Regions from separate parts of the Fusibacter fontis genome, predicted to be linked through region 1. Evidence: riboswitches for the same ligand, from Rfam matches in the RefSeq annotation. Region 1 holds a riboswitch; each other region holds the start of a gene.
The links. Region 1 has a riboswitch for thiamine pyrophosphate ahead of thiT (energy-coupled thiamine transporter ThiT). Riboswitches for the same ligand answer to the same signal wherever they lie in the genome.
Positions count from the first base shown of each region.

Region 2: linked by a shared signal. The riboswitch ahead of thiC (phosphomethylpyrimidine synthase ThiC) and the one ahead of thiT (energy-coupled thiamine transporter ThiT) in region 1 are both predicted to bind thiamine pyrophosphate.
Region 3: linked by a shared signal. The riboswitch ahead of ACZ41W_RS03260 (hydroxyethylthiazole kinase) and the one ahead of thiT (energy-coupled thiamine transporter ThiT) in region 1 are both predicted to bind thiamine pyrophosphate.

Region 1 is NZ_AP042445.1:2,634,963-2,638,232, reverse strand. It holds gene ACZ41W_RS11800 (ABC transporter ATP-binding protein) at 1-1,454, shown strand, start outside; TPP riboswitch at 1,471-1,570, shown strand; gene thiT (energy-coupled thiamine transporter ThiT) at 1,657-2,196, shown strand; gene ACZ41W_RS11790 (DHA2 family efflux MFS transporter permease subunit) at 2,442-3,270, shown strand, end outside.
Region 2 is NZ_AP042445.1:1,692,468-1,695,737, reverse strand. It holds gene ACZ41W_RS07640 (bifunctional diguanylate cyclase/phosphodiesterase) at 1-1,119, shown strand, start outside; TPP riboswitch at 1,170-1,273, shown strand; gene thiC (phosphomethylpyrimidine synthase ThiC) at 1,343-2,659, shown strand; gene thiW (energy coupling factor transporter S component ThiW) at 2,699-3,190, shown strand; gene ACZ41W_RS07625 (hypothetical protein) at 3,187-3,270, opposite strand, start outside.
Region 3 is NZ_AP042445.1:724,412-727,681, reverse strand. It holds gene ACZ41W_RS03270 (hypothetical protein) at 1-482, shown strand, start outside; gene ACZ41W_RS03265 (DUF2156 domain-containing protein) at 479-1,414, shown strand; TPP riboswitch at 1,485-1,588, shown strand; gene ACZ41W_RS03260 (hydroxyethylthiazole kinase) at 1,634-2,572, shown strand; gene thiD (bifunctional hydroxymethylpyrimidine kinase/phosphomethylpyrimidine kinase) at 2,618-3,270, shown strand, end outside.

The DNA of each region.
Region 1 (3,270 bases):
TTGATAAAAACCCCGTGGGCCGATTGGTAACGAGAGTTTCCAACGACATGGAAAATATCAACGAGATGTTTACCAATGTCATCGTCACTTCCATCAAAGACTTTATTCTTCTGATTGGAACAGTTGTGGTCATGGCGGTAATCGACCTAAAACTTACGTTAATCTGCTTTAGTACAATGCCACTGGTAATTTTAGCAGCTTCTATTTTTAGACGAAAAGCACGTGATGTTCAAAGAGAAGTGAAAGTCAAAATCGCCCGCATCAATGCCACTTTGGCAGAAAACATCAACGGTATGAAAATTATTCAGATTTTTAACAAGGAAAAGGGCATTTACAAGGATTTTGATGCCATTAACGAAGATTTTCTCAACAGCTCCATCGAGGAAACGCATGTATATGCCATCTTTAGACCGACGATGAACTTTGCTTATTCCATCTCACTGGCGCTACTTCTTTGGTTTGGCGGTGGTGAGGCCATCAAAGGTGCTGTTCAACTGGGCGTATTGGTTGCATTTATCACCTATACCCAACAGTTTTTTAGACCGATTATGGATTTAAGTGAAAAATTCAATATTTTACAGTCTTCCATGGCAAGTGCTGAGCGCGTTTTTTTATTGCTAGATGAAAAAAGCAGCATCGAAAACTGTCAAATGCCTTTACAGATTGAAAAAGACTTATTTAAAGGAGAGATTGAATTTAAAGACGTCTGGTTCAGTTATATGCAACATCCTGAGACCGATGAGGACTATGTGCTCAAAGGCGTGAGCTTCAAAGCCAAGGCAGGCGAATCCATCGCTCTTGTTGGTGCAACGGGTTCGGGTAAGACGACGATTATCAGTTTGCTCAATCGTTTTTACGATATTCAAAGAGGACAGATTTTACTGGACGGCATCGACATTAAAAAGATGGATATTCACCATTTAAGAGAACATATCGGCATTGTTTTACAAGATGTCTTCTTATTTTCAGGCGATATTAAGAGCAATATTCGCCTTTACGATCAATCCATCTCCATGGAGACCATCGAGGAAATTTCCAAGTACGTCAACGCACATGGATTTATCTCAAAACTTCCGAAAGGATATGATGAACCTGTGGTCGAGCGTGGAGCGACACTCTCTGCCGGACAACGACAACTCTTGTCTTTTGCAAGAGCATTGGTCTTTAACCCAGGCATCTTAATTCTCGACGAAGCAACTTCAAATATCGATACAGAGACAGAACTCTTAATACAAGATGCCATCAATAAGATCATTCAAAATCGAACGACTTTGATCGTGGCACACCGTCTCTCAACCATTCAACATGCGAATCAAATCATCGTCATGAGCAAGGGCGAAATTAAAGAGATGGGCAACCATCAAGAACTCTTGTCTAAACGCGGCATGTACTACGATTTGTACCGCTTACAGTACAGTGAAGATTTACAAGAACCACAAAATGTGGTATCATAAACACGAAACTAAAAAATGATTCACCTAGGGGTGCTTAAAAGCTGAGAGCGCGTATGCGTAACCCTTTGAACCTGAACTAGTTAGAGCTAGCGGAGGAAAGTGTGGAATAATGAAAATCAGACCACGCCTGTATTCCAGGCGTGTTTTTTATTATGCACTAAGAATCATTTAGATGCGAAATACATTTAAATGGAGGTTTACTATGGAAAGAAAGAAAGGTTTTTCTACGAAAATGCTCGTGGAAGGCGCGATGATGATCGCAATTGCAACAGTTTTAAGTTTTATCAAGTTCAAAACACCCCTTTGGCTCAATGGCGGTTCAGTTACCGCTGGCAGTATGGTGCCACTCATCATCTTTGCATATCGCTGGGGTGGCGTTCAAGGAATGTTTGTTGGAGCAGTTTACGGTCTTTTACAATTTGCCATTGAACCGTATGCAGCGCATCCACTTTCAGTGATCATTGATTACCCACTTGCCTTTGGTTTGATCGGTATGGCAGGATTTTTCATTAAGCAAAGTGCTTCTGTCTCAAAAGTGGTGACAGGCATTACCATTGGATTAACAGGCCGATTCTTAGCACATTTTCTCTCAGGTTTTATCTTCTTTGCTTCATATGCACCTGAGACGATGCATCCAGTTTGGTACTCTTTCGTATATAACGGTTCTTACATGCTCCCAGAACTGATCATCACAGCTTCTGTCTTCCTATTGATGAGAAAGACGATTGACGTTATTAAGTAAACGTTATTAAATACGTGATTTATGAAAATGAACCTCCATGAGATTGACCCGAAAGGTCGATGCTCATGGAGGTTATTTTATTGCGATTCATAATTGACAAATGTCCTCACTTCATATAAAATGAACAGTGTTCATATAAAGAAATTCTATTTTTTTAGTCCATTATGAACGTTGTTCAATTAAATCAGCATCTGGTATGTTCATCTTATTTACACAAAATCAAACATCATAGAAAGGATATTCACATGAAAAAAAATCAAACATTGGTTTTAGTTTTATTTTTACTCGGTATATTCATGGGGGCCATCGACAGCGGAATCGTCTCCCCTGCACGTGAAATTATTCAAGATGGATTTGGCGTTGCAAGCAAAACTGGCATTTGGATGATTACCATCTATACATTGGCATATGCCATTTCTATGCCTATTACGAGCAAGATGGCTGACCGAATCGGCCATAAAAAAGTCTATGTATTTGGTATTGCCGTTTTCGGTATTGGATCACTTTTATGTGGTATGACCAATTTCATAGACAGCTTTCCACTACTACTTACTGCACGCGTCATTCAAGCTGTGGGAGCAGGTGGCATCTTGCCAATCGCGACAACGGTTATTGGGCAGAGTTTTCCAGAAGAAAAACGCGGTATGGCGCTTGGTTTCGTCGGTATGATATATGGCGTTGCCACCATTATCGGGCCAACACTGGGAAGTTTCATCATCGATATCGCTGGCATGGATCACTGGGGATACATCTTTTTTATCAATGTCCCAATCTCAATCGCTATCCTCATTTTAAGCATCTTCATTCCCAACTATCAACCAAAAGAAAAAGCCCCTATTGATTTCTTAGGTGCTGTGATCTTAGGTGGGTTTATTGGAAGTCTTATGTATGCACTTACAAATCTCGATTTTTTCCATTTCACCGAAAGCATTCAATCTGCTGAAGTCTATGTGTTTTTAGCGAGTGCTGTGATTTTGTTGCCGCTCCTTGTATGGGCTGAAAAGCGTGCAAAAGACCCGATTATTAACTTAAATTACTTTAAAGATGCTCAGATGATCATCATTTTAACCATTG
Region 2 (3,270 bases), 940 kb from region 1:
ATATTATCTGAAGTTGCAAGACGAATAGAACATGCTGTGAGTGATAGTTCAGAAGTGTTTCGCTTTGGTGGTGATGAATTCGTCATATTAATTCCCAATACCGTTGATCCAAACGCAATAGAACCGTGCATAGAACAAGTCGCAAATGGAATCAAACAAGGTATTCAAATTGATGCCATCAAAAATCACATCTCTGCAAGTTATGGTATTTCGAGATATCCACTTGATGGAGACACCGTCATGGATCTGATGTCAAAAGCAGATATTGCGATGTATCACGCGAAGAAAAATGGCAAAAATCAACGACATTATTATGATGCGCATATGAGCTCTGAGTTTGAAAAACGCGTAAGCATTGAGAAAAAATTGCACGATGCGATAGAAAATGATTTGTTTATGATGGTATATCAACCTATTATTGAGGTTCAAACGCAAAAAGTCGTTGGCTTTGAAGCATTAATAAGACTCAAAGATTTTTCACTTGCACCGGATGTGTTTATTCCAGTGGCTGAAGAAACTCTGATGATACTCGATATTGGAAAATGGGTGATTTGTGAAGTGCTCGATCAGATCGTGCGCTGGAAGAATAGAGGCTTAGACATTTTACCTGTTGCAGTGAACGTATCCACCAAGCAAATTATTGATGGACAAGTCGTGGATTTTCTAAGAGAGTGCCTTGAGGCGAGACATCTTGAACCATCTGTAATCGAGATAGAAATTACTGAAAGTGTCTTACTTGAAAATCGCGAAGAAAGCATTAAAGTACTCAATCAATTAAAATCGCTTGGCGTTCGGATTGCACTGGATGATTTTGGTACAGGGTATTCATCTTTGAATTATTTGACATTTTTACCTGTGGATAGCATCAAAATTGATCGAAGTTTGAAAGAACGGTTTATCCATCATGAGCATTCAAAAATTATTGATAGTTTGGTGTACATTGCACATTCACTTGGATTTAAGGTTGTGATTGAGGGCGTTGAAACTGTAGAAGAATACAACAAATTAGCTCCAAAAGAGTGTGATTTTATGCAGGGATATTTATTTAGCCGACCAGTAACTGCGGATTATGTAGATAAATATCTAGTGGATACACAATTGAATATCTGGAATATTTAATAGATTTTCTGATAAGAATATGTTACAGTAAACGTGAACAATTTAATAAGATCACTCACTAGGGGTGCCATTTTATGGCTGAGAAAAGAATTCGTTCTTTACCCTCGTACCTGATCCAGATCATACTGGCGTAGGAAAGCTGAGATATTCGAATCATTCGATTAACGCGACCCTTTGTCGCGTTTTTTTTTCGGCTTTTTACCGCACAAGACAAGGAGGATTTATGGAAAACAAGACGTATTGCACGCAGATGGAAGCGGCAAAAAAAGGCATCATCACTCCAGAAATGAGGCGTGTAGCAGAAACTGAAAAGATGGACCTGAACTGGCTGGTTCAGCAGATGGCAAAGGGGCGAATTGTCATACCCGCTAACAAAAATCACGTAAATTTACAAGCTGTTGGAGTAGGAGAAGGATTGACGACGAAGGTCAATGTCAATTTAGGTATTTCAAAAGATGCACATGACTATGATTGCGAGATGTCCAAAGCGCTTAAAGCGATGGAAATGGGCGCACACGGGATCATGGATCTGAGCAATTATGGGAAAACTGCTGATTTTAGAAAAGACCTTGTCCATCGATCTACCGCGATGATTGGAACCGTGCCAATTTATGATGCACTTGGATTTTATGATAAAGAACTCGCCGAAATTGAGGCAGAAGAGTTCTTGGCGGTAGTGGATCAACACGGGAAGGATGGCGTAGATTTCATCACGGTACACGCAGGCGTGAATCGCCACACCATGCAAACATTTAAAAACAACCCAAGATTGACCAATATTGTCTCAAGAGGCGGGTCGCTTCTCTTTGCTTGGATGACGCTTACCGGAAAAGAAAATCCTTTTGTGTCGCATTTTGACGATTTACTCGACATTTGTCGTAAATATGATATGACGTTGAGCTTAGGAGATGCCATGAGACCGGGGAGTATCGCCGATTCAACAGATGCTTCACAGATTCATGAACTGATTGTTTTAGGCGAACTCACCAAACGCGCATGGGCGAAAGATGTCCAAGTGATCATTGAAGGTCCTGGTCATATGTCCATCGATGAGATCGAAAGCAACGTCATTTTGCAGAAGAAACTGTGTCATGGTGCGCCTTTTTATGTACTCGGACCACTTGTAACGGACGTCGCACCAGGATATGACCATATTACAGGCGCTATCGGTGGTGCACTTGCAGCCTCTAAAGGTGTTGACTTTTTGTGCTATGTAACACCAGCAGAACATTTGAGATTGCCAGATATTGACGACATGATTGAGGGGCTGATCGCATTTAAAATCGCTGCACATGCAGGTGATTTAGGTAAAAAAATTGAAGGTGCACGTCAGTGGGACAATGAGATGAGCGCTGCTAGACAAGCGATAGACTGGGAAACGATGTATGCTCTTGCCATCGATCCAGAGAAGGCTAGGCGTTATAGAGAAAGTATTGCAACAGAGGAAGCGCATTCGTGTTCAATGTGTGGAAAAATGTGTGCGATGAGGACGATCAATAAAGTGTTAAACGGGGAAGACTTGACTTTATTAAGTCAATAAGTATGAATAAATCTATTGTTTTAGGAGGAAATTAATCCGATGAAATCAACACGTAAGATGGTCTTATCAGGACTATTTATCGCAATAGGAACGATCAGTGCGGGAGTGCTTCATATCCCAATCGGTCCCATCAAAGCATTCCCAATTCAACATCTCATCAATGTGCTGTCGGCGATTTTACTAGGTCCTTTTTATGCCGTAGGCAATGCATTTTGTATATCACTACTGAGAAATCTCATGGGAACTGGAACGATATTAGCATTTCCAGGAAGTCTATTTGGCGCTCTCATCGCGGGGGTTATGTATACTAAATTTAAAAATTCTATGAGTGCATTTCTAGGTGAGGTTTTTGGTACGGGACTCATCGGTGCGTCAGTAGGGGTGCTCATACTCAATGGAAGCTTTGCAAACAGTCATCTGTTTTACTTGGCTTTTGCACTAAGCAGTGCGATAGGAGCTTTGATTGCGCTCGCATTCTATCAAATGTTACTCACTACCCCAATCTTGAAAGGGCAAAGTACGCGAGGTTAATGCAACAATTCCACCACTTCAAATTGACCTTTTGAGTTCACAAAATAAATCAGTTCAAGTTCGGCTCCAGCAGATACATC
Region 3 (3,270 bases), 1.4 Mb from region 1:
TTACAAATGGACCAGTTTTAAGCGAAATACGCTCAAGTGACTTTGGATTACCTTGCATTGCTGAAGAAAGTGATCGGGAGATATTGCACGCAATCCGAGCGATTATTCGCAATTCCGCTGACGAAATTGCACTCCTTTATATAAAAAAAGACCATTACTATAAACTGCCTGGCATTCCGTATGATACAAATATTCAAGCGATTGAATCATCTTTATACCAACAATTTCATTTTCGAACGCTGCTTCAGCGCGTCGTGGGAAATATCATGGAATATCGAGATGCATTGGATGAAGTCCAGATGACATGCGGGATAGAGTTTAAACTTGTGGAAAGCGAAAGCACAGAGGCATCAGACATGTATGATGTCTTATGGGTACCAGTAGAATCGGCAATCATGCTTATTGACAGCAATTCTAGTGATAAATACATGGCAAAATACGTTTCCAAACGGGACGACATATTTTTAAGGAGCTTATTATGAACCCATTAGATGGACTTAAACCATTTACAATTGAAAGTTATGATAGTCTAAAACCTTACTACGAAAACTATCTAAGTGAAATTCACGATCTTAATTTAACCAATTTAACAATTTGGCGACATAAACATCGCCTGCACTATATTGAAATTAAAGGGTACGTTTGGTATCAATACCACTCGACAGAATCAAGTGAAATAAGTTTTTCAGAACCAGTAGGAGATTACTCCAATACACAAGCACTCCTCGAATCGACTAAAGCGTGGATTCATTATGCACATACGCATCACTTTCCTTTAAAACTGAGACATATTGGTACATTTTTTCAAAATTTCTTAGAGAATAACGGCTTTATTATAGAATCCGAGGCAATCGAAGCGGACTTTGACTACCTATATGAATCACAGAATCTCGCTCAACTCTCCGGAAATCGATACCATAAAAAGAAAAATCATGTTAATCAGTTCAAAAAAAATTATGCACATGCAATGAAGAGTGAATCCATAACACCGGTTAATGCACTGGAAGCTCTCAAAGCTGCAAAAAACTGGTGTATTGCAAATGGTTGCAAAGATTCGATGGATTTATGTCACGAGTTTAACGGCATCAAAGAACTCTTTACGCAATGGGATTTATTTTCGAGAAGAGGCGTAGAGGGAATTGTTCTAACCATCGACGAAAAACCCATCTCTTTTAGTATCGGTGAACCACTCAATAAAACGACTTATCTCGTTCACATTGAAAAGGCAGACTCAGATTATCAAGGCGCATATGCGATGATCAATCAATCTATGGCTGAAAGTGCAAGCACTCAATATGAATTTTTAAATCGAGAACAAGACATGGGCATCGAAGGCATCCGAAAAGCGAAACAGTCCTATCATCCACATCATCTCGTGGAAAAATACGATGTGACCCTTCAAATGCCTCTATAAGAGTTCAATTCACTCTATGAAGATTCATATGTGTGTGATATACTCAACATATGATATTCGTTCATTACAATTAAATACTATCGGGAGCTCATATATGGGCTGAGAGGAAACTGTGAGTTTCGACCGTACCTGATTTGGATAATGCCAACGTAGGGAATGACCATATGAATGAAGGTTGCTCTCGGCAACCTTTTTTTATTGCGCAAAAGGAGACCAATTATGACACACTTGAATATTGAGTTACTGTCAAAAATTAAAGCGACAAAGCCGCTGATTCACAACATTACCAACTATGTAACTGCCAATGATTGTGCCAATATTTTACTTGGAGTAGGGGCATCACCCATCATGGCAGATGACATCACAGAAGTAGAAGAAATTACAGCTTTGTGCAACGCCCTCGTCATCAACATAGGTACACTCAATCATCGCACCATTGAATCTATGCATCTTGCGGGAAACACCGCCAATCAGCTGAAACTTCCTATATTACTCGATCCAGTCGGCATAAGCGTTTCAAAATTGAGAACGCACACGGCTCTCGAATTGATTCGCAAACTAAAACCAACCATTATTAAAGGCAATTTAACTGAAATCAAAGCATTGCATGCGCTTATGTGTCCCAAACCGATAGAAAACACAAGTGATCAGGCACACTCAAATGGTTCAGAATTATCCAAACAAACCAACATTCACGAGTCATCATCTAGAGGTGTCGATGCTCTGGAATCTGACTGTATCACGGATACAACACAAAAACATTACATTAAAATTGTCCGCGAACTTTCCACGTACTTTGATGGGACTGTGATCGTCGCTACAGGAAGTGTCGATTTAGTCTCAACCGAAAAGATAACTTATCTTGTCTATAATGGTCACAAATCAATGAATTCAGTAACTGGAACAGGTTGCATGCTTTCAAGTTTAATGGGCGCTTTTAGCGCTATGGCAAATCAGCAACTTGAAGCGGCACTCATGGCAACTGTTATGATGGGAGTTGCTGGTGAAATAGCGTTTGAGACATGTCAAAGCGCTCAATTAGGAACAGGTTCTCTTCGCGTTTTTATTCACGATGCCATCAGTCAAATGACGCCTGAAATCCTCGAACAACGTGCTAAAGTTCATGCCTTTAAACCAGAGTTTGAACATATACTTTAATGAATCACATCAATGAAAAGACATCAATAGAAGGGAGACAGTCGTATGCAATTTACTAAAAAAATTCAAAACTATCAATTCACGCTTTACGGAATTACAGATACTTCAGATGAAACGCTTGAATCAAAAGTGACTGAAGCGATTTTAGGAGGTATCACGATTTTACAACTTCGGGACAAAACGTTATCACAAGAAGCGCTCATCAAAGTCGCGCGCAGGATCAAACCGATTACGGATGCTCATAATATTCCGCTCATTATCAATGATTATGTTGAAGTAGCTAGAGTCGTTAACGCTTCTGGGGTTCATCTTGGACAAGATGACCTTTCGATTGAACAGGCGAGACAGATTCTTGGGAAAGATGCCATCATCGGAGTTTCTGCACATACAGTTCAAGAAGCCATTCATGCACAAAAATGTGGAGCAGATTATATCGGTGTCGGCGCATTGTTTCCGACCCATACCAAACTCGATGCACAACCAACAGATTTTACGATACTCAAACAAATTACACGTATCGTGACGATCCCAGTAGTGGGTATCGGTGGAATTGACATGTCTAATGTCGAACAACTACAAAATACGGGATTAAGTGGCATCGCTGTGGTTTCAGCTATTTTTTCTAAACCTCATATTAGAGAAGCAACTCAAGCGTTATTTAAAAAGGCTTCTATGACCTTTCAAAATTACACCTTAGA